DNA from 2 places in the Phycicoccus sp. 3266 genome. Region 2 is predicted to be linked to the other one. Evidence: predicted binding sites of a transcription regulator. Region 2 holds the regulator's gene; the other holds the start of a gene.
The links. The regulator HrcA, encoded in region 2, represses chaperone genes, less so after heat shock. The targets are predictions, from matches to a motif close to TTNGCACTCGNNNNNNNCGAGTGCNAA.
Positions count from the first base shown of each region.

Region 1: a site for HrcA is predicted at 12,723-12,749, ahead of groES (co-chaperone GroES). Genes of this name have one in related genera too.

Region 1 is NZ_JAVDUW010000001.1:931,718-946,936, reverse strand. Features, by position in the region: gene J2X64_RS04530 (NAD(P)H-hydrate dehydratase) at 1-13, shown strand, start outside; gene J2X64_RS04525 (MFS transporter) at 99-1,322, opposite strand; gene alr (alanine racemase) at 1,382-2,563, shown strand; gene J2X64_RS04515 (alpha/beta hydrolase) at 2,560-3,750, shown strand; gene tsaE (tRNA (adenosine(37)-N6)-threonylcarbamoyltransferase complex ATPase subunit type 1 TsaE) at 3,743-4,249, shown strand; gene tsaB (tRNA (adenosine(37)-N6)-threonylcarbamoyltransferase complex dimerization subunit type 1 TsaB) at 4,249-4,908, shown strand; gene rimI (ribosomal protein S18-alanine N-acetyltransferase) at 4,905-5,360, shown strand; gene tsaD (tRNA (adenosine(37)-N6)-threonylcarbamoyltransferase complex transferase subunit TsaD) at 5,357-6,406, shown strand; gene J2X64_RS04490 (glycoside hydrolase family 3 N-terminal domain-containing protein) at 6,416-7,675, opposite strand; gene J2X64_RS04485 (nucleoside hydrolase) at 7,794-8,777, shown strand; gene J2X64_RS04480 (PfkB family carbohydrate kinase) at 8,777-9,601, shown strand; gene J2X64_RS04475 (hypothetical protein) at 9,612-10,325, opposite strand; gene J2X64_RS04470 (THUMP-like domain-containing protein) at 10,485-11,714, opposite strand; gene J2X64_RS04465 (GNAT family N-acetyltransferase) at 11,751-12,539, opposite strand; gene groES (co-chaperone GroES) at 12,895-13,188, shown strand; gene groL (chaperonin GroEL) at 13,329-14,945, shown strand; gene J2X64_RS04450 (hypothetical protein) at 15,135-15,219, shown strand, end outside.
Region 2 is NZ_JAVDUW010000001.1:71,401-86,619, reverse strand. Features, by position in the region: gene J2X64_RS00410 (MFS transporter) at 1-639, shown strand, start outside; gene lepA (translation elongation factor 4) at 870-2,708, shown strand; gene J2X64_RS00400 (hotdog fold domain-containing protein) at 2,736-3,233, shown strand; gene J2X64_RS00395 (tyrosine-protein phosphatase) at 3,237-4,034, opposite strand; gene J2X64_RS00390 (ornithine cyclodeaminase family protein) at 4,045-4,989, opposite strand; gene hemW (radical SAM family heme chaperone HemW) at 5,306-6,535, shown strand; gene J2X64_RS00380 (DUF4870 domain-containing protein) at 6,561-6,950, opposite strand; gene J2X64_RS00375 (DUF3097 domain-containing protein) at 7,070-7,948, opposite strand; gene hrcA (heat-inducible transcriptional repressor HrcA) at 8,121-9,152, shown strand; gene dnaJ (molecular chaperone DnaJ) at 9,232-10,356, shown strand; gene J2X64_RS00360 (16S rRNA (uracil(1498)-N(3))-methyltransferase) at 10,371-11,114, shown strand; gene J2X64_RS00355 (Gmad2 immunoglobulin-like domain-containing protein) at 11,163-12,329, opposite strand; gene J2X64_RS00350 (SigE family RNA polymerase sigma factor) at 12,326-12,868, opposite strand; gene J2X64_RS00345 (histidine triad nucleotide-binding protein) at 13,017-13,367, shown strand; partial or broken gene J2X64_RS00340 (PhoH family protein) at 13,392-14,117, shown strand; partial or broken gene J2X64_RS00335 (LAGLIDADG family homing endonuclease) at 14,106-14,924, shown strand; partial or broken gene J2X64_RS00330 (PhoH family protein) at 15,195-15,219, shown strand, end outside.

The sequences.
Region 1 (15,219 bases), 860 kb from region 2:
CCTGCGTCGCTGAGGCTCCCGCGCCCTTGCCACCCGCGGTCGGCCGGCGCCGGCGGGAGGGTGCCGGTGCACGGCATGGGGAGGCCCTGGTGGGCGCCTCAGCCGGCCCTGCGCGTGGGGAGGCTGGGGGAGAGCAGGAGCACGACGACGGCCGCCGCAGGCAGCGCCCACAGGACCGCCGGCAGCCCTCTCGCCTGCGCCAGCAGTCCCGTCCCCAGCGGTGACAGCAGCAGCGTCACGCGCAGTCCCATCCCCACGACGGTCAGCCCGGACCCCGGGCGCAGACCCGGCACGCCGTCGGCGGCCCGCAGCCCCGCCGGGATGAGGGTGCCGATCCCCAGGCCCACGACGGCGAACGCCGCGACGACTGACGCCGGGCTCGGCACGAGCAGCGCCACGGTCATCGCGGTGCCGGCGAGGACGACACCGGCGCGGGCGACGAGCCGGTCGCCGTGGGAGGTGACGAGGCGGTCGCCCACGAGCCGCCCGCCCGTCTGGGTGACCTGCAGCGCCACGAACCCGAGGCCGCCGACGGCCGCTGCGGCCCCGAGCGACTCGCGCAGGTAGAGGGCGCTCCAGGTGGCCGTGACGTCCTCTATGAGCTGGCCCATCGACGCCACGGCCGCCAGGGCGAGGAGCAGGCCCGCCCGCCGCACGTGGTGGCCGCGACGGGGCGGCGCCGTCGCGGCCGGCTCGTCCTGCGGCAGGGCCTCGTGGCCCGGGAGCATCGCGCGGCCGGCGAGCAGCGCGACCACGGCGGCGACCGCGCCGACCGCCCCGAGGTGGAGGACCACCGGGATCCGCAGGCCCGCGGCGGCGCTGCCCAGGGCACCGCCCGCCACCGCGCCGACGCTCCACATGGCGTGCATGGACCCGAGCACCGACCGTCGCAGGCTGCGCTCCACCCGCAGGCCCTGGGCGTTCTCGGCGATGTCGGTGAGGGAGTCCAGCGCCCCGGCCAGCGCCAGCGCCGTCGCGAGGAGGGCCCACGCGGGCGCGGCGCCGATGAGCAGCAGGTTGGCCGCGACCCCGATGGTCGTGGCGACGGCGAACCGGGCGGAGCCGAAGCGGCGCACCAGCGACGCGGCGAACGGCCCCGCCACGACCGCGCCCACCCCGTAGCCCGCGACCGCCGTGCCGAAGGCCGCGCTCGACAGGTGCAGGGTGCCCGTGATGTCGGGGTAGCGCGGCACGACCCCGGCGAAGAGCGCGCCGTTCGTGGCGAACATCACCGAGACCGCCCACCGGGCCCGCCGCGCCGCCAGGTCGCCGGAAAGGTCCGGTTCGCCGGGGGAGTCCGGGGTGTCGGCGGGCGGGGTCACGCGCCCAGCATGCCCGGTCGCCGTGAGCGCTGGTCGGCGGCATGGAACACTGGATCCCGATGAGCGACACCACCTCCCGCATCCCTCCCGCCCCGGCTCCGCCGGGGTTTCCCGCGTGCGCGCAGGTCGACCTGGGGGCGATCAGCGCCAACGTCACCGCCCTGCGCGAGCGCGCCGGCTCGGCCGAGGTCATGGCCGTCGTCAAGGCCGACGCGTACGGCCACGGCCTCGTGCCGGCTGCCCGGGCAGCAGTTCGCGGGGGTGCCACGTGGCTCGGCGTCGCCCAGCTGCCCGAGGCCGTCGAGCTGCGGCAGGCCGGCATCGAGGTCCCGGTGCTGTCCTGGCTGCACGTGCCGGGGCAGGACTTCACCGAGGCGGTCGCCCTGGGCATCGACCTCGGCATCGCCGCCCAGTGGTCCCTGCAGCAGGCGCTCGACGCCGCTGCCGCCACCGGCCGCACCGCCCGCATCCACGTCAAGGTCGACACCGGCCTGGGCCGCAACGGCGCGTGGGACGCCGACCTCGACACCCTCATCGGCGAGGTCGCGCGAGCGCAGGCCGACGGCGCGGTCGAGGTCGTCGGGGTCTTCTCCCACTTCGCCTACGCCGACGCGCCGCAGCACCCGACCGTGCGCGCCCAGCAGGAGCGCTTCGAGGGGCTCCTCACGCAGTTCGAGCAGGCCGGCATACGCCCCCAGGTGCGCCACCTCGCCAACTCGGCGGCCACGCTCACCAACCCGTCCGCGCACTACGACCTCGTGCGCCCCGGCGTCTCGGTCTACGGCCTGTCGCCGGTGCCCGACCTCGGCGCGCCGGAGGACTTCGGGCTGCGCGAGGCCATGCGGCTCGTGGCCCGGCTCGCGCTGGTCAAGGACTGCCCGGCGGGCCAGGGCATCTCCTACGGCCACACGTACACGACGAGCGAGCAGACGCGCCTGGGCCTCGTGCCCATGGGCTACGCCGACGGGATCCCGCGCCACGCCTCCAGCCGGGGACCGGTGCAGGTCGGCGGGAGCCGGTATGCCGTGGCCGGCCGGGTCTGCATGGACCAGTTCGTGCTCGACCTCGGCGCCGACAGCGCTGCCGAGGCGGGTGACGAGGCCGTCCTGTTCGGCGTCGGCGCCTCGGGCGAGCCGACCGCCCAGGACTGGGCCGTCGCCGCCGGGACCATCAACTACGAGGTCGTGACCCGGGTCGGGGCCCGCGTGCCGCGCGTCCACGTCGGGGGTGAGGACCTGTGAGTCCCGCCAACCGCGGGCTCGTCGGGCTCGGCGTCGGGCTGGCCGCGGCCGGCGTCGCCACGGCCGCCGGGGTGGCCGCGCGGCAGGTCCGGGGGGAGCGGCAGGCGCGGCTGTCCGTGCTCTCGCCTCACGGGACCTACACGCACACCGCCGACCGCGAGATGCAGATCCTCGCGGACGACGGCGTGAGCCTGCACGTCGAGGTCGACGACGGCAACCCGGCGGCCGCCTCGGCGGACAAGCCGACCGTCGTCTTCTCGCACGGGTACACGCTCAGCCTGCGCAGCTGGGTGCTGCAGCGGCGCGCGCTCGTCGAGGCCGGCTACCGCGTGGTGCTCTGGGACCAGCGCAGCCACGGACGGTCGGCGCTCGCCCCGGCGGAGTCCTGCACCATCGACCAGCTCGGCCGCGACCTGCACCGGGTCGTGCAGGAGACGGTCCCGGACGGCCCGCTCGTGCTCATCGGCCACTCGATGGGCGGCATGACCGTGATGTCCATGGCCGAGCAGTTCCCCGAGGTGGTGCGCGAGCGCGTCGTCGCCGCTGCCTTCGTGGCGACCAGTGCCGGCGGGGAGAACATGCTGACGCTGGGGTTCGGCCAGTTCGTCGGTCGCGTCCTGGGCCGTCTCGGACCCCGCCTGCTGTCCCGCCTCGGGACCCGCCAGACGCTCGTCGACACCGCGCGCCGCGTCGGCCGCGAGGTCGAGGACCTCATCGTCGAGCGGTACAGCTTCGCCTCCCCGGTCTCGCCGGAGACGGTGCGCTACACGGCGGACATGATCATGGGCACGCCGCTGCAGGTGATGGCCGACTTCCTGCCCTCGATCGACGTCCACGACAAGCGCAAGGCCCTCGCCCAGTTCCACGGCATCGAGACGCTCGTGCTCAACGGCGCCCAGGACCTGCTCACGCCGCCGGCGCACTCCGAGGCGATCGTGCGGCTCGTCCCCGGTGCCGAGCACGTCGTCGTCGAGGAGGCCGGGCACATCATCATGCTCGAGCACCCCGAGGTGCTCGACGAGCAGTTCCTCTCCCTCATCGAGCGGGGCATGCGCGCGGCCGAGGCCGGCGTCCCCGTCGAGAGCAAGCCCCGCGTCCGCCGCACCCTCACCGACCTGGCCAAGAAGCGCCGGGTCGCCGACGCACGACGGACGCCCGCACAGCGCCGGAGGTCCCGTCGTGCCTGAGCCGTCGTCCGCCGTCAGCCGGCAGTCCTGGTCGGTCACAAGCCCGCCCCTCGCCGCCGCCGAGGACACCCGCGCCTGGGGCGAGCGGCTCGGCCGCGTGCTGCGGGCCGGCGACCTCGTCGTACTGACCGGGGAGCTCGGTGCCGGCAAGACCACCCTCACCCAGGGACTGGCCGAAGGGCTGGGGGTGCGCGGGCCCATCACGTCGCCCACCTTCGTCATCGCGCGCGTCCACCCCTCGCTGGTCGGTGGCCCGGCCCTCGTGCACGTCGACGCGTACCGGCTCGGCGGGTTCGCCGAGCTCGACGACCTCGACCTCGACGCCTCGTTGGAGGACTCCGTGACGGTCGTCGAGTGGGGCCACGGCCTGGCCGAGGACCTCGCGGACGACCGGCTCGAGCTGGTCCTGACCGGCGAGGACACCCGTACGGTGCGGCTCGACGCGCACGGGTCCCACTGGGACACCGAGGCGCTCGCGGCCCTGGCGCAGGAGGCCTGATGCTGCTGCTCGCGATCGACACGTCGACCTCGGCGATCACCGTCGCCCTGCGCGACGACGACGGGACCCGTTCGGCCGCAACGGTCCTCGACGCCCGCGGTCACACCGAGCACGTCAGCCCGCTGGTCGAGCGCTGCCTGGCCGAGGCCGGCTGCACCCCCGCCGACGTCACCGACGTCGTGGTGGGCACCGGTCCCGGCCCCTTCACCGGACTGCGAGTGGGCATCGTGACGGGCGTGGTGTTCGGGCACGCCCGCGGCATACCCGTCCACGGGGTCTGCAGCCTCGACGTCCTCGCCGCGCAGGCGAGCGCCCTCGTCGAGGGCGACGAGCTGCTCGTGGCCACCGACGCCCGCCGCAAGGAGGTCTACACGGCCCGGTATGCCGTGGAGCCGGCCGGCGTGCGCCGGCTCACCGAGCCGCACGTCGACCGCCCGGCAGACCTTCCCGAGGACCTGCGCGCCCTGCCGACGGCCGGTCGTGGTCCCGTGCTCTACCCCGACCTGTTCCCCCGCGCGGTGGACGTCCTCGACGTCGACGCGGCGGTGCTGGCCGAGGTGGCCGCCGCCCGGATCGCGGCCGGGGAGCCGATGCCCGTCGAGCCGTTGTACCTGCGGCGGCCCGACGCCCTGACCACCGCGGAGCGGGCGCGGCGGTGAGGGACGTGCACTGGACCGACATCCCCGCGCTCGACGCCCTCGAGCAGCGGCTGTTCCCCGACGACGCGTGGTCGCAGGCCACCTGGTGGTCCGAGCTGGCCGGCCGCCCGCGCCGGTCCTACGTCGTCGAGGAGGACCCGTCGGGGGCCGTGGTCGCCTACGGCGGCCTGGACCTCGGCGGCGAGGTCGCCGACGTCATGACCATGGCCGTCGCCCCCGAGGCGCAGGGCCGTGGGCTCGGGCGCGCAGTGCTCGAGGAGCTCGTCGCGCGGGCCCGTGCGGACTGCGCCGAGCACCTCATGCTCGAGGTCAGGGCGGACAACGAGCCCGCCCGGAAGCTCTACGACAGCAACGGATTCGAGGTGCTCACGGTGCGACGCCGCTACTACCAGCCTGGTGACGTGGACGCCCTCGTGATGCGTCGCGTCCTCACCGAGGAGGTGCCGGCATGAGCGCCGACCAGCCGCTGGTGCTCGGCATCGAGACGTCCTGCGACGAGACCGGTGTCGGCATCGTCCGGGGCGAGAACCTGCTGGTGGACGCGATCGCCAGCAGCGTCGACGAGCACGCGCGCTTCGGTGGCGTCGTGCCCGAGGTCGCCAGCCGTGCCCACCTCGAGGCGATGATCCCGACGATCGAGCGCGCGACCCGCGACGCGGGCGTCCGCCTGGCCGACCTAGACGCCGTCGCGGTCACCTCCGGCCCCGGGCTCGCCGGCGCGCTCATGGTCGGCGTCGCCGCCGCCAAGTCGCTCGCGGTCGCCCTGGGCAAGCCGCTCTACGGCGTCAACCACCTCGCGTCGCACGTCGCCGTCGACATCGTCGAGCACGGCCCGCTGCCCGAGCCGACCTTGGCGATGCTCGTCTCGGGCGGCCACTCCTCGCTGCTGCTCGTCCCCGACGTCACCTCCGAGATCACCTCGCTGGGGTCGACGATCGACGACGCGGCGGGCGAGGCCTTCGACAAGGTGGCCCGCGTGCTCGGCCTGCCGTTCCCCGGCGGACCGCACATTGACCGCGCGGCCCGTGAGGGCGACCGGGTCGCGATCGACTTCCCCCGTGGCCTGACCACCGGCCGGGACCTCGAGCGCCACCGGTTCGACTTCTCGTTCTCCGGGCTCAAGACGGCCGTCGCCCGCTGGGTGCAGGCCCGCGAGGCGGCCGGTGAGCCGGTGCCGGTGGCGGACGTCGCGGCGTCCTTCCAGGAGGCCGTGACGGACGTGCTCACCCGCAAGGCGGTCGCCGCCTGCAAGGAGCACGGCGTCGAGAACCTGCAGATCGGCGGCGGCGTGGCCGCCAACTCGCGGCTGCGGGCGATGGCGCAGGAGCGTTGCGACGAGGCGGGCATCGCGCTGCGGGTGCCGCGGCCGGGCCTGTGCACCGACAACGGCGCGATGGTCGCCTCGCTCGGTGCCCAGATGGTGCTCAAGGGCCGCACGCCCTCCGACCTCGCCCTGCCGGCCGACTCCTCGATGCCGGTGACCGAGGTCCAGTCCTAGCGGTCGCGGTCAGTCGCAGCTGACGAGCTTCAGGTCGGCCTTGAGGTCGAGCACGCGTGCCGCCGCCGCGTCGACCTGCGCGGCGAACGCGGGGCTCGCCCTCCGCTTCGCGGCGATGGCGGCCAGCATCGTCGACGCCTGACCGGCCTCGGCGGTCAGCACGATGTCGCCACCGGCGGCGATGAAGCGGGTCGCCCGCTGCCCCACGGGGATCGCCGCGACGGCCTGGGCGGCACCGACGTCGTCGGTGATGACGACACCGTCGAACCCCAGCTCGCCCCGCAGCAGCCCGGTGACCACGGCCCTGGAGAACATCGCCCGGTTGTCGGGGTCGATGCGCGGGTAGCGCGCCGAGGAGATCATGACCAGCGGCGCCCCGGCCGCGATCGAGGCCCGGAAGGGTGCGAGGTAGGGGTCGTTGCGGTCGGTCGTGGAGTCGGTCGTGCCCACGGTCGTGACGTCGGTGTTGCCGGTGACGCGCCCCAGCCCGGGGAAGTGCTTGGCGGTGGGCGCGACCCCGGCGGCGAGGGAGCCACGGACGAAGGCCGCGGCATACGTCGCGTTGGTGGTGGGCGAGCCGGGGGCGAAGTCCCGGCGGTAGCGCCCGATCGGCTGGTTCGCCGCGCCGAGCGAGGTCGGGACGGTGTCGGCGACGGGGGCGAGGTTGAGGTTGACCCCGGCGCGCAGCAGCTCGCGCGACCAGGTCGTGACGTTGCGCTGCTCGGTCGCCGCCGAGGTGGTCGCCTGGGTGCGGGCGGACGGCATGCGGGTGAAGCCCGGGCCGCGCAGCTGCTGGACCTGCCCGCCCTCCTGGTCGGCGGCGACGAGCAGGTCGCCCCCGGCCGCGGCCTGCAGCCGCTCGGAGACCACCCGCACGCTTGCCGAGCCGGAGGTCCAGCCCCCGAGGTAGATCACCCCGCCCAGCCCCTGGCGCCGCACCTGGGCGGCGAGCGCCCGCGAGCTGCCGGTGGGCTGCAGCCCGACCATGAGCAGCTGGCCGGCGCGCTGCGCGGGTGTGAGCTTCGCGGCGAGGCGGGTGCCGCAGGACGGGGCGGCCGTCGTCGTGGAGGAGCTCGGTGGTGACGTACGGCTCGGCGTACCCGTGGTCGTCGTTCCCGGGGTCGTGGAGCCGGGGCTCGACGGAGCGCTCGAGGCCGTCGTGGTGCCCGAGCCGCCACCGCTCCCGCTCGTGCACCCCGCGGCCAGGACGAGGGCAAGCACTGTCGCGCCGACGGCCCGGAACGGTCGGGTCCGGCGCGTCCAGGTCATCCCACGAACCTATCCCGGCGCGGGCTGCCGACCGAACCGGCACCGACCGGACCGGCACCGACCGGACCGGCACCGACCGGACCGGCGTCCGCCGGAGCTGCTCTGGCAGGATCGCCGCATGGCTCTGCCGGTCGTGCTGGACGTGGACACGGGCGTCGACGACGCGTGCGCCCTGCTGCTCGCGGCGCAGCACCCTGCCCTCGACCTGCGGGCCGTGACCTGCGTCGGTGGCAACGCCCCGCTGGACACGGTCGTGACGAACACCCTGACGGTGCTCGACGTCGTCGGCCGCCAGGACGTCCCGGTCGCGGCCGGGGCGGCGCTGCCGCTGCTCGAGGACCCGGTCGACGCCCGGCACGTGCACGGTCGGGACGGCATGGGGGACCTCGGCTGGCCAAGGTCCACGCGCGAGCCGGACCCCCGCCACGCCGTGGAGCTGCTGCGCGACGTGCTCCTCGCGGCCGCGGCGACGCGCGACCCGGCCGAGCGCGTCACCCTCGTACCGCTGGCACCCCTGACGAACGTCGCTCTCCTGCTGCGGACCTACCCGCAGGTCGCCGCCGGCCTGCGCGAGGTCGTGTTCATGGGCGGCGCCGCGGCCGAGGGGAACGCCACCGCGTCCGCCGAGTTCAACGTCTTCCACGACCCCGAGGCGGCCGCGATCGTCCTCGACGCCTGCGCCGACCTCGGCATCCCCGTCACGATGTACGGCCTCGACGTGTTCTACGAGCCCCGTGTCTCCCGGGCGTCCGTCCAGCCGCTGCTCGACGCGGCCGCCGGGGACGGAGCGGACCTCGCGGCGCGGCTCATCGCCTTCCAGTGCGACCGTTTCGGGGGCGACTCCGCGACCATCGGCGACGCCGGTGCCGTGTGCGCCGTCATCGAGCCGGCCGGTGTCACCCGCGCCACCCTGCCCGTGCGCGTCGAGCTCGCCGGCACCTGGTCGCGCGGGCGCACGATCGTCGACCGCCGCGACTGGAGCCGCGACCTCACCCACGACCCGCACGGCCGCGCGCGGTCCACGATCGACGTCTGCCTCGAGGTCGACGGCCGGCGCTACGCCACGCTCTGGTTCGACACGGTCACCGGCGGCCTGGCCTGATGGGGCGCGTCCTCGTCCTCGGCTCCCTGAACGTCGACCTCGTCGCGTCCGTCGAGCGGCACCCACGGCCGGGGGAGACCGTGCTCGCCGACCCGGACCTGCGCCGGTTCGCCGGGGGCAAGGGCGGCAACCAGGCGGTGGCAGCGGCGGAGGCCGGTGCCTCGGTGGCGATGGCCGGCGCGGTCGGCGACGACGGCGCCGGCACGGCATACCTCGACCGCCTGCGGGAGCGGGGCGTCGACGTGGCCCAGGTGCGCGTCGTGCCGGGCGTGGCCACGGGCCAGGCCTGGGTCACGGTGGACGGCGACGGCGAGAACGCGATCGTCGTCGTCCCCGGCGCCAACTCGCGCGCCACCACGCCGGACCTCGACGGGTGGGGAGCCGGCGACGTCCTGCTGCTCCAGCTCGAGGTGCCGCTGGACGTCGTCGCGGCGACCGCGCGGGCGGCGCACGCCCGCGGTGTGCGGGTGGTCGTCAACGCCGCGCCGTATGCCGCCCTGCCGCACGACGTGGCCGCGCTCGCCGACCCGCTCGTGGTCAACGAGCACGAGGCGATGCTGCTCGCCGACGGTGACGTGCTGCCCGGGTCGCTGCTCGTGACGTTCGGGGCAGCGGGCTGCTCGTGGGACGGGGTGCGGCACGAGGGTGTCGCTGTGCCCGCGGGCGAGGTGGTGGACACCACCGGCGCGGGGGACGCCTTCTGCGGCGCCCTGGCCGCCGCGCTCGCGGGCGGGGCCGACCGGGCCGGGGCGGTGGCGCGGGCGTCCGAGGCCGGTGCCGACGCGGTGCGCCGGCTCGGTGCCCAGCCGGACCCGGGGCTCTAGGGGGCCGGGGTCAGTTCACCGAGACGTGGACGTGGTCCATGTGGTTGGCGGTGGGGCTGCCGCGGTCGGACATGGCCTTCCACGTGCCGCTGCTGGGGTACCAGATCCGCTGGTACCAGATGACGTACTTCACGTCGAGCTCGGCGGCGTGCTCCATGACGTAGGCCGCGACCGCGTCGCCCTGCGCCTTCGAGCTGATCATCGTGTCGACGGCGTTGCCGGTGCCGTGGTCCATGTCGCCGGCCCGGAAGCCGCCGTAGCTGTGGATCTCGGGGAAGTGGTCGCGGATCGCGTTGAGGACGACGAGTCCGTGCTGGGTCAGCCCCAGCTCCGGGGTCAGGCCCGTGCGCCGGATGCCACGGGAGGCGGCCTTGTCGGCGCGGTCCGCCGACGCGGCCTTCGTGGGGGAGGCGGAGGTGCCGCGACGTGGCGTCGCGGCGAAGCCGATGAGGCCGTAGGTCTGCGGCGCGGTCAGGGCGGTCTCCGGGGCCCGGACCGTGGTGGCGGCGACGGGGCGTGGGGCGTCGGCCAGGTCGAAGACGGGCGCCGCCGTCATCGGACCGGACCACGCGCTCAGGGCGCCGACCGCGGCGACCAGGCCACCGGTGGTCTTGAGCAGGCCGGCGCGGGTCGGGCGCAGGAGGGCGAACAGCAGGGGCCGCGGCAGGGGTCGGGGCGCGGCGGGCGCGCGGTGGCGGCCGGAGCGGGTGGGCTGGTCGGGCATGGGGTGGCAGTTCCTGGTTGGCGGGGGGGGACCAGCGGTCACCGTACCGAAGGCCCTGCCAGGTCACAAAGAGGTCACGGCGAGTCGCTGTGGACGTGAGGGGAACCGTGGGGGCGCCTGTGGACGGACGAGTTTGCTGCGGGTCCCGGCGGGGTCGACTCAGGCGGGGCGGACGATGAGGGCCACCTGGTTGCTGCGCACGCGGGTCAGGACGACGGTCGCCTCGGAGGAGCCCTTGGCCGGCAGGCGCAGCTGGCGGCGCAGCAGGTCCGCGTCGACGGACACGCCACGCTTCTTGACGGTCAGCCGGTCGAAGCCGTGGTCGCGCAGCCACCCGCGCAGCGCCTTGACGTTGAACGGCATCGCCTCGACGACGACGAACCGGCGGGCGAACGGCACGTCCTCAGCCCGGTCGGCGCTGACGTAGCCCACGCCCTCGTCGAGCTCGCACCCGTCGACGGCCGCTGCCACGGCACCCACGAGCCCCGCCCGCAGGACGGCCTTGTCCGGCTCGTAGAGCCACGAGCCCACCGCGCCCAACGACGCGACCCGCTCGTGCTCCGGGGCGTCGGACTCGGTCACGACGACCGGGGCTGTGCCGGGGCGCAGCAGGGCGGCCGTGCGACCCGGCGTCCGGACCAGCGGACCGAACCAGACGGCGCACTCCAGTACCTCGCCGGCGAGGGAGGTCCACTGGGCCTCGGCCCCGGCCGGCAGGGCGTGGTGGGGGAACGCGGGCGCGAGCTTCACGCCGGTCGCGGGCAGCGCACGGGCGACTTCCTGGACCTGCTCCCAGCTCGGCGACATGGCCCCGAGACCGAAGAGACGGCGGGTGCGCCCGTGCACGTCGGCGACCCCGGGCGTACGCCGCGCCGGGTCGAGCCACGCGCCCACGCCGCGGGCGCCCTCGCCCGCAGGGGGCACGAACTCCTCGACCCGGCCCTGGACGGCGGTCGAGTCGGGCCAGTGCCGCAGGTTGACCGCGGCGATGGCTGCCGTCACCTCGTCGGCGTCGATGGCCCGGACCCGCAGGTCGAGGCCGGCCATCGCCATGGCGTCGGCGCCGATGCCGCAGCCGAGGTCGTGGACGGTGGAGATGCCTGCCTGGCGGAAGCGCTGGGCGTGCCGCGCCGCGACGTCCAGCCGGGTCGCCTGCTCGAGGCCGTCGGAGGTGAAGACCATGCCCTGGGCGAACTCGCCGAACTTGTCCGCCGCCCGGGCGCGCAGACGCGACTGGTTGAGCGCCGCCGCGACGAGGTCGGCGTCGAAGCCCACACCGCGCAGCCGGTCCTGCAGCGCCAGCGCCTCCTTCTCGTCGTACGGCGGGAGCGACTGGAGCAGGCCCCACCCCTCACCGGTGGTGAGCCGTCGCAGCAGGGCCAGGTCCATGCGCGGCATTGTTCCCTACCGCGCTCGAGAGGTCGGTCAGCGGCCGCGGCGCCACTCGTAGGGGGTCGTGGTGGTGACCTTGACCAGGCCGGACTGCTCGAGGATGGGGCGGGAGAACTCGGTCGAGTCGCTGTTGACGTACCGCTTGCCGTGGCGCAGGGCCGACCGTGCGCGGGCCGACGTGAGCGCGCGGTAGATGCCGCGGCCGCGCCACTCGGGGCGGGTGGCCCCGCCCCAGATCCCCGCGAACTCGGTGCCCTCGACCGGCTCGAGCCGGCCGGCGCTCACGACCTCGCCGCCGACCTCCGCCACCCACATCTCCATGTCGTCGCGGGTCCGGAGCCGGTGGAAGACCTGCTCCTCGATCTCGGCGGCGAACTCGGGGGAGTCGCCGAACACCTCGGCCTGCATCGCCAGCATCCGCCGGACGTCGCCCTCGTCGGTCACCTGCCGGACGACCACCCCCTCCGGGAGGTCCACGTCGTAGGCGAGCAGCCGGGCCTCGCCGACCATCACCGACTCGGGCTCGTCCGGCACGAAGCCGGCGCCCACCAGGGCCTCGTGCAGGCCGGGGGCGTGGTCGTGGCCACGCGTCTTCCACTCCACCCGGGCTGTCGACGGGTCCTGCTCGTAGTGCGCCAGCGCCGCCTCGACGAGCTCGCGGACGCGCTCCTCGGTCGCGGGCTCGCCGTCGGCGTTCAGGCTCCGGTAGGTGATGAAGCCGCGGCCGCCAAGGTAGGTGGCGCAGTGCAGCGGCCCGATCCGCTCGACCCCGACGGCCGAGGCGACCTCGACGCGCAGCTGCTCGTCGTACGCGCGCAGCAGGGCGGCGGGGTCCGCAGCGGCCCCGGGGGCGTCGGCGAGAGGGGAGTGGGGCGGCGTGCTCACGGGGTCGGTCACGGCCCTGACCCTGCCCGTGGGCGGCCCGCACCGGCAACCGCATTTCGGTGTCGGCCGCGCGGTGGCCGGCCGGCCGCCGTCCGCCCTCGGCGAACGGCGCCACACAGGTTGGCACTCGAGTTGACCGAGTGCTAACACGGTGCCTAGATTTGCCGTTGGCACTCCGGTTCGCCGAGTGCTAACGCAGGAGCCAGGCCGACCCCCGCGACGGCGGCCGAACGACTGCGACGCACAGCATCCACCTGTCCACTCCGACATTCCCGAAGGGGAGGTCACCATCGTGTCGGTTTCCATCAAGCCGCTCGAAGACCGCATCGTCGTCAAGAGCGTCGAGGCCGAGCAGACCACCGCGTCCGGCCTCGTCATCCCGGACACCGCGAAGGAGAAGCCCCAGGAGGGCGAGGTCCTCGCGATCGGTCCCGGTCGCATCGACGACCACGGCAACCGCATCCCGCTCGACGTCACCGTCGGCGACCGCGTGATCTACAGCAAGTACGGCGGCACCGAGATCAAGCACGGCGGCGAGGAGTACCTCATCCTCTCCGCGCGCGACGTCCTCGCCGTCGTCGGCTGACGACGCACCACACACAGCACGCCCCGGCGGGCCCCGCTGGGGTCGCGCGCGGGGCGTGCTGCGTTGTGCGCAACGCACCCTTCCCGCCTATGCCGGCAGCTCGGCATACCGCCGAACTTCACTGAGAACGAAGGACTTTCATGGCCAAGACGCTGGAGTTCAACGACTCCGCTCGCAAGTCGCTCGAGCGCGGTGTCGACGCGCTCGCGAACGCCGTCAAGGTGACGCTCGGCCCCAAGGGCCGCAACGTCGTCATTGACAAGAAGTGGGGCGCCCCCACCATCACGAACGACGGTGTCACCATCGCCCGTGAGGTCGAGCTCGAGGACGCCTACGAGAACCTCGGCGCCCAGCTCGCCAAGGAGGTCGCCACAAAGACGAACGACGTCGCGGGTGACGGCACCACCACCGCCACCGTGCTCGCCCAGGCCATGGTCAAGGAGGGCCTGCGCAACGTCGCCGCCGGTGCCGCCCCGTCCGGCCTCAAGCGCGGTATCGACAAGGCCGTCGAGGCCGTGTCCGACCAGCTGCTCAAGGTCGCCCGCGAGATCGAGGGCAAGGACGAGATCGCCCAGGTCGCCGCGCTCTCCGCGCAGGACCAGACCATCGGGTCGACCATCGCCGACGCCTTCGACAAGGTCGGCAAGGACGGCGTCATCACCGTCGAGGAGTCCTCGACCGCGACGACCGAGCTCGAGTTCACCGAGGGCATGCAGTTCGACAAGGGCTACATCTCGCCCTACTTCATCTCCGACGCCGAGCGCATGGAGGCCGTGATCGAGGACGCCTACGTCCTCATCAACCAGGGCAAGATCTCCGCGATCGCCGACGTCCTGCCGGTCCTGGAGAAGGTCGTCAAGAGCGGCAAGCCGCTGCTGATCATCGCCGAGGACATCGACGGCGAGGCGCTGTCGACCCTGGTCGTCAACAAGATCCGCGGCACGTTCAACGTCGTGGCCGTCAAGGCGCCCGGCTTCGGCGACCGCCGCAAGGCGATGCTGCAGGACATGGCCGTCCTCACCGGTGGCCAGGTCATCTCCGAGGAGGTCGGCCTCAAGCTCGACCAGGCCGACCTCGACGTGCTGGGCCAGGCCCGCCGCGTCGTCGTCACCAAGGACACCACCACGATCATCGACGGGGCGGGCTCGGCCGACGACGTCACCGGCCGGGTCAACCAGATCAAGGCCGAGATCGAGCGCACCGACTCCGACTGGGACCGCGAGAAGCTCCAGGAGCGCCTCGCCAAGCTCGCCGGCGGCGTCTGCGTCATCAAGGTCGGCGCCCACACCGAGGTGGAGCTCAAGGAGAAGAAGCACCGCATCGAGGACGCGATCTCCGCGACCCGCGCGGCCATCGAGGAGGGCATCGTCGCCGGTGGCGGCTCCGCCCTCGTCCACGCCTCCTCGGTCATCGAGGGCCTCGGCCTCGAGGACGACGAGAAGGTCGGCGCCGCGATCGTGGCCAAGGCCGCGGCCGAGCCGCTGCGCTGGATCGCCGAGAACGCCGGCATGGAGGGCTACGTCGCCGTCTCCAAGGTGCGCGAGCTCGAGGTCGGCAACGGCCTCAACGCGGCCACCGGCGAGTACGTCGACCTGGTCAAGGCCGGCGTCATCGACCCGGTCAAGGTCACCCGCTCCGCCCTGCGCAACGCCGCCTCGATCGCGTCGATGGTCCTGACCACCGACACCCTCGTCGTGGAGAAGAAGGAAGACGAGCCCGAGGCCGCAGGCGGTCACGGACACGGCCACGGCCACTGAGCCAGCCGCCTTCCCGGTTCGCGAGGGCCCGCTCCCACCACGGTGGGGGCGGGCCCTCGCCGTGCCCGGCCCCGTCCGGCGTCCCGGGCTTCCCCTGTCCGTCCCTGCACAGCGCCCGGACCGTGTGCGACATTGGGGAGGTCGCCCGGGTGCCACGGGGTGTGCGGGCGCACCGGCTAGGTGGTCGCGATGGAGCGGTATGCGTCCGCGCCGGGCTTCGAGGAGTACGTCGAGGCCCGTGGCGTCGACCTGCTCCGCACCGCCTGGCTGCTCA
Region 2 (15,219 bases):
CGCTGGGTGCCGTTCTGCCCGGCCGACGGCGGGGTGTCCGTGCGCTCGGAGCTGTCGGCGCTCAAGCGGCCGCAGGTGTGGCTCGCGCTCGGCATCGGGACCGTGGGCTTCGGCGGCATGTTCGCGACGTTCTCCTACATCGCGCCGACCATGACCGACCTCGGTGGCTTCTCGAGCGCGACCGTGCCGGTGATCCTGGCCCTCTACGGGGTCGGCATGACCGCCGGCGCCATGCTGTCCGGACCGGTGTCGCGGTTCGGGCTGCTCCGCGGGATCACGCTCTCGCTGGTCACGATCGCCGTCATGCTCGCCCTCTTCGGGCCGGCCGTGCAGGCGTCGCAGGTGCTGGCGCTCGTCGCGGTCTTCCTGCTCGGCCTGCTGCCGAGCGTGCTCGTGCCCATGCTCCAGACCCGCCTCATGGACGTCGCGCACGAGGGCCAGGCGCTCGCGGCCGCGCTCAACCACTCGACCCTCAACATCGCCAACGCGCTCGGCGCCTGGCTCGGGTCGATCGTGCTCGCGGCCGGTCTGGGGTACGAGTGGCCCTCGCGGGTCGGTGCGATGCTCGCCGTCCTCGGCGTGGGCATCGCCCTGTGGTCGCTCGCCCTCGACCGTCGGACCGCGGCGCGCTCGGCCTGACAGAGGGCGCCGAAGTCCCAGACCTCGGCGCCAGGGGGTGGGTGGAACCCCGAAGTCCCAGACTTCGGCCTACAGGGGTGCGTGGAACCCCGAAGTCCCAGACCTCGGGGCGCAGGTGGTCGGGAACGGCAGGCCCGGGTGGGGCGTCACCGGCACACCGCGGCGCATGGGAGGATGGACCGATCCGTCCGTCCGACGTCCTCGTGAGGTTCGAAGCACCCGTGTCCCCCCTGGCCCGCACCGCGCTGCAGCCTGCCGCGACGCCGCCGGAGCTGATCCGGAACTTCTGCATCATCGCCCACATCGACCACGGCAAGTCGACGCTGGCCGACCGGATGCTTCAGATGACCGGCGTCGTCGACGAGCGGGCCATGCGCGCCCAGTACCTCGACCGCATGGACATCGAGCGCGAGCGCGGGATCACGATCAAGTCGCAGGCCGTCCGCATGCCGTGGGAGCTCGACGGCACGACCTACGCGCTCAACATGATCGACACCCCCGGGCACGTCGACTTCACCTACGAGGTGTCGCGGTCCCTGGCGGCGTGCGAGGGCGCGGTGCTGCTCGTCGACGCGGCGCAGGGCATCGAGGCGCAGACCCTGGCGAACCTCTACCTCGCCATGGAGAACGACCTCACGATCATCCCGGTCCTCAACAAGATCGACCTGCCCGCGGCGCAGCCCGAGAAGTATGCCGACGAGCTGGCCGGGCTGATCGGGTGCGACCCCGAGGACTGCCTGAAGGTGTCGGGCAAGACCGGCGTGGGTGTCGAGCCGCTCCTGGACGAGATCGTCCGGCAGCTGCCCGCCCCGGTCGGCGTGGCCGACGCCCCGGCCCGGGCCATGATCTTCGACTCGGTCTACGACACCTACCGCGGCGTCGTCACCTACGTGCGAGTGATCGACGGCCACCTCAGCCCGCGCGAGCGCATCCAGATGATGTCGACGCGGGCGACGCACGAGCTGCTCGAGATCGGCGTCATCAGCCCGGAGCCCGTGCCCTCCAAGGGGCTCGGGGTCGGCGAGGTCGGCTACCTCATCACGGGCGTGAAGGACGTGCGCCAGTCCCGCGTCGGCGACACGGTGACGAACCAGTCCAAGCCGGCCAAGGACGCGCTCGGTGGTTACCGCGACCCCAAGCCGATGGTGTTCTCGGGGCTGTACCCGATCGACGGGTCCGACTACCCCGACCTGCGCGACGCCCTCGACAAGCTCAAGCTCAACGACGCGGCGCTGGTCTACGAGCCGGAGACCTCGGCGGCGCTGGGCTTCGGCTTCCGCATCGGCTTCCTCGGCATGCTGCACCTCGAGATCGTCCGCGAGCGGCTCGAGCGGGAGTTCAACCTCGACCTGATCTCGACGCTGCCGAACGTCGTCTACGACGTGACGATGGACGACGGCAAGGAGATCGTCGTCACCAACCCGAGCGAGTTCCCCTACGGCAAGGTCGCCTCGGTGACCGAACCGGTGGTCCGGGCCACGATCCTCGCCCCGAGCGAGTTCATCGGCGCCATCATGGAGCTCTGCCAGCAGAAGCGGGGGAGCCTGCGCGGCATGGACTACCTGTCCGAGGACCGCGTCGAGATGCGCTACACCCTGCCGCTGGCCGAGATCGTCTTCGACTTCTTCGACCAGCTGAAGTCGCGCACGCGCGGCTACGCCTCGCTCGACTACGAGCCCGACGGCGAGCAGGAGGCCGACCTGGTCAAGGTCGACATCCTGCTGCAGGGCGAGACCGTCGACGCGTTCTCGGCGATCGTCCACAAGGACAAGGCCTACGCGTACGGCGTCATGATGGCCAGCAAGCTCAAGGACCTCATCCCGCGCCAGCAGTTCGAGGTGCCGATCCAGGCGGCCATCGGCGCCCGCATCATCGCCCGCGAGAACATCCGCGCCATCCGCAAGGACGTGCTGGCCAAGTGCTACGGCGGTGACATCAGCCGCAAGCGCAAGCTGCTCGAGAAGCAGAAGGCCGGCAAGAAGCGGATGAAGAGCATCGGCACCGTCGAGGTCCCGCCGGAGGCCTTCATCGCAGCCCTGTCGAGCGACACGGAGAAGTCCAAGAAGTAGGGGTTACCGGCCGGTAGCATCGCCGGCATGGTCGACACGTACGCGCTCTACCGACGGCTCGCGGCATACCCCCAGGGGAACCGGCTGTTCTCGCTCGTCTTCGAGCAGGCGGCGCCCTACTTCCGCTCGGCACGGCCGCGGTTCGTGAGCCTCGAGCCGAACCGCGCCGTGCTGACCGTCCGCAAGCGCCGGCGGGTGCAGAACCACCTGGGCACCGTGCACGTCATCGCCATCTGCAACGGCCTCGAGGCGGCGATGGGGGCGCTGGCCGAGGCGAGCATCCCGCCCACGCGGCGCTGGATCCCCAAGGGGATGGACGTGGCCTACACCGCCAAGGCGACGTCCGACATCACCTGCGTCGCCGAGACCGACCCGGCCGACTGGGAGCGCGGTGGCGACACCGACGTGCCGGTCCGGGTGCGCGGCGTCCGGTCCGACGGCACGACCGTGGTCGAGGGCGTCATCCGCCTCTGGGTGACCGACAGGCCCGACAGGGCCGCCAAGGCGGCCGGCGCCGCCACCTGAGGCTCAGTCGCGCAGGCGCCCGCGGAGCTGGGCGACCTGGTCCTCGCTCCAGCCGTTCTCGAGCAGCCAGCCGGCTGCGCCGCCGTGGCGCTCGGCGAGCACCGCGAGGATGCGCTGCATGGTCTCCGGCCGCGGCAGGTGGTGGCTCATCGGCTGGTCCCGGAGCACCTCCTCGTATGCCGGCCGCGCCATGAGGCGCGCCACGATCGCCTCGATCCGCTCACCGGTGGCGACGTAGTCGGCGACGACGTCCTCGTCCGCGACCCCGGCCACCGAGAGCGCGAGGCCGACCACTGTCCCGGTGCGGTCCTTGCCCGCGGCGCAGTGCACGATCGTCGCTCCACGGCTCTCGGCCACGACCTGCAGCGCGCCGAGGACGGAGTCCGGGCGGTCGGCGAGGTAGCCCAGGTAGTGGCTCGCCCAGTAGTCGTCGTCGCGCCGCGGCGGCTTCGGGCGCTCGGTGCCGGCGGACTTCGACCACGGCAGGACCAGGGCGTCCTCGGCGCTGACCTCCATCTCGTCGTCGCGGAAGAGCGAGTGCCGGTGGTGGGTGGCGAGCTCGCGCACCTGCAGCGGGCCCGGCCCCTCGATCCGCACCTCGATGTCGCTGCGCAGGTCGACGATGTCGGTGACGCCCACCTGCTCGACGAGGTGCCGGACGTCGGCGTCGGTGAGGTCCTGCAGGTTGTCCGAGCGCAGGAGCCTCCCACTGGCGACCGTGGCGCCGTCGGTCGTGGGGAGTCCGCCGACGTCGCGCATGTTGACGACGCCGTCGAGGTCGATCCAGCCGGAGGTGCTCACCCGACCGACTCTAGGTGCCGTCGGTGTCGAGCAGGTGGCCGGCACCCGACGACTCGGCCGCGTCGGCGACGGCAGCCGCGACGACGAGGTCGCTCAGGCCGTTGCCCAGGTTCTGGCAGACGACCCGGCCCGCGGGACGGTCGTGCTCGAGCAGGTCGCCGGTCCAGCCGGAGGGTGACGGGTAGTCCCCGAGCCGCCCGGTCGCCCGGACGGCCTCGAACTGCTCGACGTCGTCGGCGGCCAGCACGGCACCCGTCGCCAGGCCGGGGCCGACGGAGGTCGCGTAGTCCAGCGGCAGCAGCAGCGCGTCCGGGGACACCCACGACGGGTCCAGGTGGGCCCCCACCACCCCGATGCTGAGGGCGGTCACCACGACGGCCGCACCACGCACCGCCTCGGCCGGGTCGTCGGTGGAGCGCAGGCTCACCTCGGGCACCTCGCGGGCGGCCCAGTCCTGCAGGTCCCGCCGCGCCGCCTCGCGCCGGGCGTAGACCCGCACGTCGGTGTGGCCCAGGGCTGCCAGGACGCGCAGGTGCGAGCGCGCCTGGACCCCGGCACCGGTGATGGCCACCGCGGCGCCGTCCGGTGCGAGCGCCTGGATGCACGCCCCGGAGACCGCGGCTGTGCGGGCGGCGGTGAGCACCCCGGCCTGCAGGACGCATCGGGTGCGCCCGGTGCCGCCGTCGTTGACCACCACGAGGCCGTCGGCGGTCGGGAGCCCGGCGGCAGGGTTGTCGGGGAAGATGGTGATCCACTTGCACCCCAGCAGGTTCCGCGCGGGCCACGCGGCAGGCATCGCGTTGGCGAAGCTGCCGGGGACCGTGTGGACGGCCGGCTTCGGCGGGACCTCCACGTCACCGGACGCGCGGGCAACCAGGGCGTCGCGGGCCAGGGCGACGGTCTCGAGCGGTGTCGGGAGCAGGGCCGCCACATCGGCGTCGGTGAGGAAACGCACTCGCCGAACCTACGCGGGACCTGCCCCCGAGGGTTTCCCGGGGCACAAGGTGAGGGCCTCGGAAAGTATGAGTTTCCGAGGCCCTCTACGACTCGGACCGAGGTCCGGGTCGGCGCTCCCACCGAGGTGGGGGCGTGCCACCATTTCTAGTCGCCGGACCGCGGCTCCACAAGGGCTTTCCCGCAGGTGGGAGGCCCTTTTTCGACGGCGTCCGGCGTGTCGCCGGGACACGCCGGACGCGCTGTGACGGGTGGGACGACGGCCTGCCCGGCGGCCGCGGCCGAGCGGCCCCGGAAGCCCTGAGACAATGGTGCCCATGCCCAGCGCCCTGCCCGACGGCGACCCCGCGCCGCCCGACGGGCGGCTGCCGGAGGCCTCGCTCGCGACCCTCGCGGAGCGGCCCTTCGGGGTCTACCTGCACGTCCCGTTCTGCCGGGTCCGCTGCGGCTACTGCGACTTCAACACCTACACGCTGCTCGAGCTCGGCACGGACGGCGCCGGCGTCTCCACGTTCGCCGACGCCGCCCTCAAGGAGCTGGCGCTCGCGGGCGAGGTGCTCGGACCGGCCGTCCCCGAGGTCGGGACCGTCTTCGTCGGCGGCGGCACGCCCACGATGCTGGCCGCCACGGACCTCGCCCGGATGCTGCACGGCATACGGGAGCAGTGGGGGCTCGCCGACGACGCGGAGGTGACGACCGAGGCCAACCCGGACTCGGTGACACCCGAGTCGCTCGGCGTCCTCGCCGACGCCGGCTTCACCCGCGTCTCGCTCGGGATGCAGTCGGCCGTGCCGCACGTCCTGCGCACCCTCGACCGCACCCACGACCCGGCGAACGTCGCCCGCGCGGTCGACGCGGCCCGCGCGGCGGGGCTGCAGGTCAGCCTGGACCTGATCTACGGGACGCCGGGGGAGAGCCTGGCGGACTGGCGCACGAGCCTGGACGCCGTCGTCGCGCTGCAGCCGGACCACGTGTCGGCCTACGCCCTCGTCGTCGAGGACGGCACCCGGCTCGCCGCCCAGGTGCGGCGCGGTGAGGTCGCCGCGCCCGAGGACGACGACGAGGCCGTGAAGTACGAGCTCGCCGACGAGGTGCTCTCGGCCGCCGGCTACGACTGGTACGAGGTGAGCAACTGGGCGAGCCGCCCGGCCGCGCGCTGCCGCCACAACGAGGGCTACTGGGACGACGGCAACTGGTGGGGCGTCGGCCCCGGCGCGCACAGCCACGTCGGCGGCGTGCGCTGGTGGAACGTCAAGCACCCGACCGCGTATGCCGGCCGGGTCGCGGACGGGGTCAGCCCGGCCCACGGCCGGGAGACCCTGACCGCCGAGCAGCGGTACGACGAGCGGGTCCTGCTCGGGGTGCGGCTGGTCGACGGGCTGCCGCTCGCGGACCTGCGCGACGAGGGGCGCACCGCGGTGGCCGGACTCATCGCCGACGGGCTGGTGGACGCGGCAGCGGCCCTGCGCCGCCAGCGCGTGGTGCTGACGAGGCAGGGCCGCCTGCTGGCCGACACCGTCGTGCGACGGCTCCTCGGCCTGCGTTAGTGCTCGGGCAACCGCCCGAGCCGGCTCACTTGACGAAGCGGATGGTGAACGGCGGGTCGTACCACTCCCCGGCGTTGGCCCGCATGGCGGCGATCGCGTGGAGGACCACCGCTGCGACCACGACAATCGGGTAGAGGACGAAGCCGACGAGCACGACCATCAGGACGCCCGAGACGATGAGGCCGATCAGGGCGGTCAGCTGCACGTTCACGGCGTTGGCCGCGTGGGCCCGGACGAACGGGCCGCGGTCGCGGTAGACGAGGTAGATGATCAGGCTGGCGACGAAGCCCAGGGTGCCGGCGCTGACGACCATGGCCACGCCGGAGATGACGTGGGTCAGGGTGGCCCAGGTCCTCTCCTCCTGCTGCGACATCGGCTGCGCGGGCTGCGGCTGGTACTGCGGTTGTTGGGTCATTTCTCCTCCGTGGATGGTGCCTTCACCCAGTCAAGCGCATGGGGACCACGGATCGTCCCGGTTTCGGGGTGCGCTCAGGGCAGCGTCAGGGCCGACCCTGAGCGGTGGCCGCCGCGGCGTCAGTGACCGGGCTCGGTCACGAAGTCGATGAGCTCCTCGACGCTGGCCAGCAGGGTCGGCTCGAGGTCGGCGTACGTGCGGACCGTGCCCAGGATCTGCTTCCACGCCCGGGCGATGTCGGCCTGGCTGTCATGGGCCCAGCCGAGATGGGCGCAGATTCCGTGCTTCCAGGAGGTCCCGCGGGGGATGACCGGCCAGGCGTCGAGCCCGAGCCGCTCGGGTCGCACGCTCTGCCACACGTCGACGTACGGGTGCCCGAGGATCCGCACGTGCGCGGCATACGGCTGCAGGCGGCGGGCCTCCTCCACGACCCGGTGCTCCTTGGTGCCGGGCACGAGGTGGTCGACGAGGACGCCCATCCGGCGTCCGGCGCCGGGGGAGAAGTCCCGGATGGCGGCGGACAGGTCGTCGACGCCGTCGAGCATCTCGACGACGACGCCCTCGATGCGCAGGTCCTCGCCCCAGACCTTCTCGACGAGCTCCGCGTCGTGCCGGCCCTCGACGAAGATCCGGGACCCGCTCGCCACCTTGGCGCGCACGCCCTCGACGGCGCGCGACCCCGAGGCGGTGCGAGACGAGGCCTCCTTCGCCGCGGCGAGCTGGGCCCGCGCCGCTGCTGTCGGGGGAGTCAGGACGACCGGGGCGCCGTCGAGCAGGAAGCCGGGGCCGAGCGGAAAGCCCTTGGTGCGGCCCCGCCGGTCCTCGAGGTGGACGACCCGCATGCCGCCCGCCTTCTCGACCCGGACGACCGCGCCGCACCAGCCGGTCTCGACGTCCTCGACGACCAGGCCGGTCTCGGCCTCCACCTCCGTCGCGCGCCCGCGAGGGGGCTTGCGCCAGTCGGTGGAGAGCACGTCGGAGCCATAGCGGTCGGGCACCGGGGAAGGGTATGCCGGGTGCGCCGGCCGTCCACGCGGACGCGCCGGTCGATGCGGCCGGGACGCGCCGAACGACATAGACTTGGCACTCCGAGGGTGTGAGTGCCAACGTGGGGAGCTGCCACGGACGGCCCCGCCCGCGGTCGAAGTGCCAGCCGAACGGAGGAGCGCCATGAGCGAAGAACGACGCCTCGCCGTGCTGCGCGCCATCGTCCAGGACTACGTCGAGACGTCCGAGCCGGTCGGGTCCAAGGCGCTGCTCGAGCGCCACCACCTCGGGGTGTCAGCGGCGACGGTCCGCAACGACATGGCCGTGCTCGAGGAGGAGGGGCTGATCGCGGCCCCGCATACCAGCGCCGGGCGGGTCCCCACCGACGCGGGGTACCGCCTGTTCGTCGACCGGCTCAGCTCGGTGAAGCCCATGTCCGCGGCGGAGCGCGCCGCCATCGCCCACTTCCTCGAGGGTGCCGTCGACCTCGACGACGTCGTCGACCGCACGGTCCGGCTGCTCGCGCAGCTGACCCGCCAGGTCGCCGTCATGCAGTACCCGTCGCTGACCCGGTCCTCGGTGCGGCACATCGAGTTCGTGCCGATGGGCGGCCAGCGGCTGATGGTCGTGCTCATCGTCAACACCGGCCGGGTCGAGCAGCGGGTCATCGAGACCACCGCCGACCTCACGACGACCGAGGGAGAGGCCACCCTCGGGCTGGTGCGCGCCAAGGTCAACGCCCGGGCCGTCGGGGAGCGCCTCGTCGACGCGTCCGCAGCGCTGTCGTCGCTGCCGGAGGAGTTCGAACCCGCCGACCGCGACCTCGTGCGTGCCGTCGTCCAGTCGCTGGAGGACGCCCTGGTCGAGGAGCGCGAGGAGCGGGTCGTCCTCGCCGGCACGGCCAACCTCGCCCGCGTCGGCACCGACTTCCCGCTCACCATCGGGCCGGTCCTCGAGGCGCTCGAGCAGCACGTCATCCTGCTCAAGCTGCTCGGGACCGCGCGCGAGACCTCCGACGCCGTCTCCGTGCGGATCGGCCACGAGAACCCGTTCGCCGGGCTGCAGTCGACCTCGGTCGTCTCGACCGAGTACGGCACCGGGGCCGACCTCGTCGCCGGGCTCGGTGTCCTCGGCCCGACCCGGATGGACTACCCGACCACCATGGCCTCGGTCCGGGCGGTCGCCACCTACGTCTCCCGGATCCTCGCGCAGTGAGCGCCGGGTCCACCTCCCGCAGGGCCGTCACCGCCGCCGGCTCCCCGACCGTGTCGATGCACCACTGACAAGGATCTTCGTGAACGACTACTACCAGGACCTCGGCGTCTCGCGGGACGCCACCGCCGAGGACATCAAGCGGGCCTACCGCAAGAAGGCCCGCACCCTGCACCCGGACGTGAACCCGAGCCCGGAGGCGGAGGAGCAGTTCAAGAAGGTGTCCCAGGCCTACGACGTGCTCTCCGACCCGGAGAAGCGCCGCTCGTACGACATGGGCGCCGACCCGTACGCCGCCGGGGCCGCGGGCTTCGGCCATGGCTTCTCGTTCAGCGACATCATGGACGCGTTCTTCGGCGCCGGTGCCGGCACCGCCCAGCGCGGCCCGCGCTCGCGCCAGCGCCGCGGCCAGGACGCGCTGATCCGCCTCGACATCGACATGGCCGATGCCGTCTTCGGTGCCGAGAAGGAGCTCACGGTCGAGACGGCCGTCGTCTGCTCCACCTGCCACGGCGACGGCGCCCAGCCGGGCACCTCGCGCCGGACCTGTGACGTCTGCGGCGGTCGCGGGGAGATCCAGCAGGTGCAGCGGTCCTTCCTCGGCCAGGTCATGACCAGCCGTCCCTGCATGACCTGCCAGGGCTACGGCGAGGTGCTCGTCAGCCCCTGCTTCGAGTGCTCCGGCGACGGCCGCGTCCGCACCCGCCGCACGCTGACCATCAAGGTCCCGGCGGGCGTCGACACCGGCACCCGCATCCAGCTCACGGGCGAGGGCGAGGTCGGCCAGGGCGGCGGCCCCGCCGGAGACCTGTACGTCGAGGTGTCCGTGCGGCCGCACGCGACCTTCCAGCGTCGCGGCGACGACCTGCACGCCACGGTCGAGCTGCCGATGACGGCAGCCGCGCTCGGCACGACCCTGAAGCTCGACACCTTCGACGGCTCCCAGGAGCTCGAGGTCAAGCCGGGCACCCAGGCCGGTGACGCGGTCACGCTGCGCGGTCTCGGCGTGACGCACCTGCGCGGCGGCGGCCGTGGCGACCTGATCGTCCACGCCAACGTCATGACCCCGACCCGCCTCGACGAGCAGCAGGAGGAGCTCCTGCGCCAGCTCGCGGTCCTGCGTGGGGAGGAGCGCCCCGAGGGCCGGCTCGCACCCGCCAACCAGGGCCTGTTCGGCAAGCTGCGCGAGGCGTTCAAGGGCCGCTGAGCCCCCACCCGGCCATGACCCTGCCGCTCTTCCTCGTCGACCCGGCCCTCGTGGCCTCCGCCGCGCCCGGCTCCGCCGTGGTGCTCGACGGTCCCGAGGGCCGGCACGCGGCCACGGTGCGCCGCATCGCCGCGGGCGAGCGCGTGCTGCTCGCCGACGGTGCGGGGAGACGTCTGGTCTGCGAGGTTGCGGGAGCCGGCCGCGCCGAGCTCGACCTGCGGGTGCTGGAGGTCGAGGAGGTGGCCGAGCCCCGGCCGCGGTTCGTGCTGGTGCAAGCCCTGGCCAAGGGCGACCGGGACGACCAGGCGGTCGAGGCGGCGACCGAGTGCGGGGTCGACGAGGTGGTCCCCTGGCAGGCGGCCCGGTGCATCGTGCAGTGGCGCGGGGAGCGCGGGGAGAAGGCCCGCGGCAAGTGGGTCGCGACGGTCGTCGCAGCGGCCAAGCAGTCCCGCCGGGCGCGGGTGCCCGTCGTCGCCGAGCTGGCCACGACGAAAGCGCTCGCCGACCGCGTGGCCGGCGCCGCGGCGGCATACGTCCTGCACGAGGACGCCACCACGAGCCTGGCGAGCCGGACGCTCCCGACCGAGGGCGACGTGGTCGTCGTGGTGGGGCCCGAGGGTGGCATCACCCCTGAGGAGGTGGCTGCCCTCGAGGCGGCCGGCGCGGTGGCCGTCAGGTTGGGCGACACCGTGCTGCGGTCCTCCAGCGCCGGTCCGGCCGCGCTCGCGGTGCTGAGCGCGGCCGGACGCTGGCGCTGAGGGCAGGGCCCGCCGACCGGGATCCCGCCGTGGGTCCAGCCGGGGGAGTCAGCCGACGGTGAAGGGCACGGTCCGCTGGGCGGTGATCCCCTGGCCGTCCGCCTGGCTGACCTCGAAGACGCGGATCGAGTAGCTCCCCGCGGGCAGCGTGCCGAGCTGGATCGAGTAGGAGCCCTGTTGGGGCGCACCGGCCGAGGCCATGGTGTGCCCGCTCCTGACCTTCGTGCCGTCGCGGTCGAGCTCCCAGCTCACGGTCGCCTCGAACACGATGGCCTGGCCGGTCACCGTGACCGGCTGCGTCGCGGACACGAGCTGGTCCGGGCGGGGTGAGGTCACCCAGATGGCAGCCAGGTCCTCGTACAGGCGGTCCGCCGACGGCCGGGTGAAGGTGCGGCCCGCCGTCGCGATCGCCCCGAACAGCTTGGCGTCCTTGCCCTGGACCGTGAAGCGGACCGGGACGTTGCCCTTCTGCACCGCCGCCTGCGCCGTCCAGACGAGCTCCTGGACCGCCAGCCGTCGCACGTCGGCCGTCGTGTCCGCGCCCGAGGCGCCCGGCGTGGCGAGGTCGACGGTGATCAGCTTCGGCGAGACCGTGACCGCGCGGATGCTCTGCCCTGCCCACGGCGCGAGGTAGCCACCGTCAGGCGTGGTGGAGGTGGGCGGGCGCAGGGCGAGCCCGAGGGCGGCCTTGGCCCGCGCCGCCGCGTCCCCGGTGGTCACCGGGCCGGGCAGGAACTCGCGGTACAGGCCGTACGCGGTCCTGTCGCCGCCCTGCGGGCCGACGAAGTAGACCGGCAGGGTGGTCGGTCCGGGGCCGGCCGTGAGGATCGCGCTCCCCGAGGTGACGGCCGACGGCGTGGACGGGCCGCTGCCGGTCGGCGCAGGCGCGACCTGCGAGGTGGTGGGCCCGGTCGTGGCAGGCGCTGCCGTGCGCGTGGAACGGTCCTGGCCGGCCCACCACACACCGCCCGCGATGAGGGCGACGGCCGCCGCGGCGGCGACGGGCACGAGCCAGCGGCGCGGGCCGGAACCGGCGCGGGCGCTCACCGGCCCTGCCTCTCGGGCCTGGTGCAGGATCGCCTCGAGGCGGTCTGGTGGTCGGACACTGCGGGTCTCCTCTGCGAGTTCGGTGCGGAGCTGGTCCTCGAGCCTGCGGAGCTCCCCGGGCTCGAGGCGGGGGTCGAAGCGGGCGTCAGGCGTCGGGTGGTCGGTCACGACACCTCTCCCATCCGGTCGCGCAGGCCGGCGAGCCCGCGGTGGGCGTGGGCCTTGACCGAGCCGGCGGAGATGCCGAGGGCGTCGGCGATCTCCGCCTCGCTGAGGTCGAGGTAGTAGCGCATCGTCAGCACCTCTCTCTGGCGCTGCGGCAGGCTGCCCAGCGCTCGGACCATGGACCGCCTCGCCTCCGACCCGAGCGCCCGGTCCTCGGCGCTCGCCTCGGCGCGCCGGCCGGGTGTCCCGGCGTCGGCGCGCTCGCGGGCGAGGTGCCGCTCCTCGACGCCCCGGTGCCGAAGGCTCGACCGCGCGCCGTTGACGACCGACCGGCGCAGGTATGCCGTGGCCTTCTCCGGGTCGCGCAGCGAGTCCCAGCGCCGGTGGACCGCGATGAAGGCCTCCTGGACCACTTCCTCCGCGGCGAGGTCGTCGCGCAGGAGCAGCCACGCCAGCCGGACGAGGCCGGCCCAGTGGGCGGCATACAGCTCCCGCACGCCCTCGTCGGCGCCCGGGTGCCCTTCGTCGCTCCGGTCGCGCACGGCCACGCCCAACGGTCCCACGCCCCTTCGACGCGTTGGTCGACCCCGAGGTTGACGCGCCGGTCGACCGACCTGCGCCGGTTTCCCGGCGCCCCCCACGAGCGGTCCCGGCGCGCAGCCTGCGCCAGGCGCTGGCTAGTCTCTGGACATGGCCGACGCCGACTGCATCTTCTGCAGGGTCCTCTCGGGTGACATCCCCGCTGACGTGGTGCGCGAGGACGAGCACACGGTGGCCTTCCGCGACCTCGAGCCGCAGGCGCCGACCCACGTGCTGGTCATCCCGCGTCGTCACGTCCCGGACGTGGGCACGCTGGCGGTGCAGGCGCCGGACGAGGTGGCCCCGCTGTTCGCGGCCGTGCGCGCCGTCGCCGAGCAGGAGGGGGTGGCCGAGCGCGGCTACCGCAGTGTCTTCAACACCGGGGCCGAGGCCCACCAGACCGTCTTCCACGCCCACGTGCACGTCCTCGGCGGCCGGGCAATGACGTGGCCGCCCGGCTGAGGCGCACCGTAGACTGGGCGGACCATGGCAGACGCTGATCATTCGACCTCACTGGGCGCTGACGCCGACGAGGCCCGCCCAGTGCCCACGCACACCGTCGTGATCCCGCCGCAGGTGCAGATGGTGACCCTCCTCGGTCCGCGCGACGAGCTGCTGCGCACCATGGAGCGGGCCTTCCCGCAGCTGCAGATCCACGTGCGGGGCAACGAGTTCCACCTGTCCGGGCCCAGCGCCGAAGTGGCGCTGGCCGAGCGCACGGTCGACGAGCTGCTCGCCGTCATCGAGGGCGGCCAGCCGCTCAACCGCGACGCCGTCGAGCGCTCGATCCAGATGCTCCGGGCACAGACCGTCGAGCGCCCGGCCGACGTGCTCACCATGAACATCGTCAGCAACCGTGGCCGCACCATCCGCCCCAAGACGCTGAACCAGAAGCACTACGTCGACGCGATCGACGAGCACACCGTCGTCTTCGGCATCGGCCCCGCCGGCACCGGCAAGACGTACCTGGCCATGGCCAAGGCCGTCCAGGCACTGCAGGCCAAGCAGGTCAACCGGATCATCCTGACCCGGCCCGCGGTCGAGGCGGGCGAGCGGCTCGGGTTCCTGCCCGGCACGCTCAACGACAAGATCGACCCGTACCTGCGCCCGCTCTACGACGCGCTGCACGACATGATCGACCCGGAGTCGATCCCGCGGCTCATGGCGGCCGGCACGATCGAGGTCGCGCCCCTGGCGTACATGCGCGGCCGCGCGCAGCCGGTCGACACCCGGGTGCTGACGCCGCAGGGGTGGGCACGGTTCGGCGACCTGCAGGTCGGCGACCTCGTGGTCGGCTCCGACGGCCTGCCGACCCCGGTCCTGGGGGTGTACCCGCAGGGCCGCAAGCCCGTGTACCGCGTGACCGCCCAGGACGGTGCCTCCACCCTGGCGTGCGGTGAGCACCTGTGGACGGTCCGGACTCGCGACGACCGACGTCGTGGGAAGTGGCGCACGCTGCAGACCCAGGACATGGTCGGGTCCCTCCGGTCCTTCCACGCCCACCGGTACGAGCTGCCGCTCGTCGACCCCGTCGAGTTCGTCGGGCACGAGGTGCCGATGCACCCGTACGCGCTCGGTCTGCTGCTCGGTGACGGGTGCACGACCACGTCGACCACGCCGTCCTTCTGCACTGCTGACCCGCAGCTCGCCGAGTCCCTGCAGCGGAAGCTCTCGTCGATGGGCATCGAGGTCACCCACAAGGCCGGCTACGACTACGTCCTGCGCCACCCCGCAGTCGGCCGCGGCGGTCTGCGCGTCGCGAACCCGGTGACCACGGTCATCCGCGACCTCGGCCTCGCGGGCGCGACGTCCGGCCTCAAGTTCGTTCCGGATGTCTACAAGTTCAACGCCGCGTGGGTTCGCTTCGCCGTCCTCCAGGGCCTCCTCGACACCGACGGCGGCCCGGTGACCCAGCGAGGTCGCACCTGCCGCATCCAGTACTCGACGACGTCCCCGCAGCTGCGCGACGACGTGGTCTTCCTCGTGCGCTCCCTGGGCGGTGTGGCGTATGCCCGAACCCGCCCCGCGGAGGGACGCGAGCCCGGCTTCGCCAACGGGCGTCCCGTCACCCACAACAGCGACGCCCACGTCGTGGACATCCGTCTCCCGGAGGGCTTCGTGCCCTTCGGCCTCGAGCGAAAGCGCGCGGCATACGACGCCATGGGTGGTGGGCGGCCCCAGCGGTACATCGAGTCGATCGAGCCGGCCGGCGAGGCTGAGACGATGTGCATCTCGGTCGCGGCGCCGGACAGCCTGTACGTCACCGAGGACTTCCTGCTGACGCACAACACCCTCAACGACGCGTTCATCATCC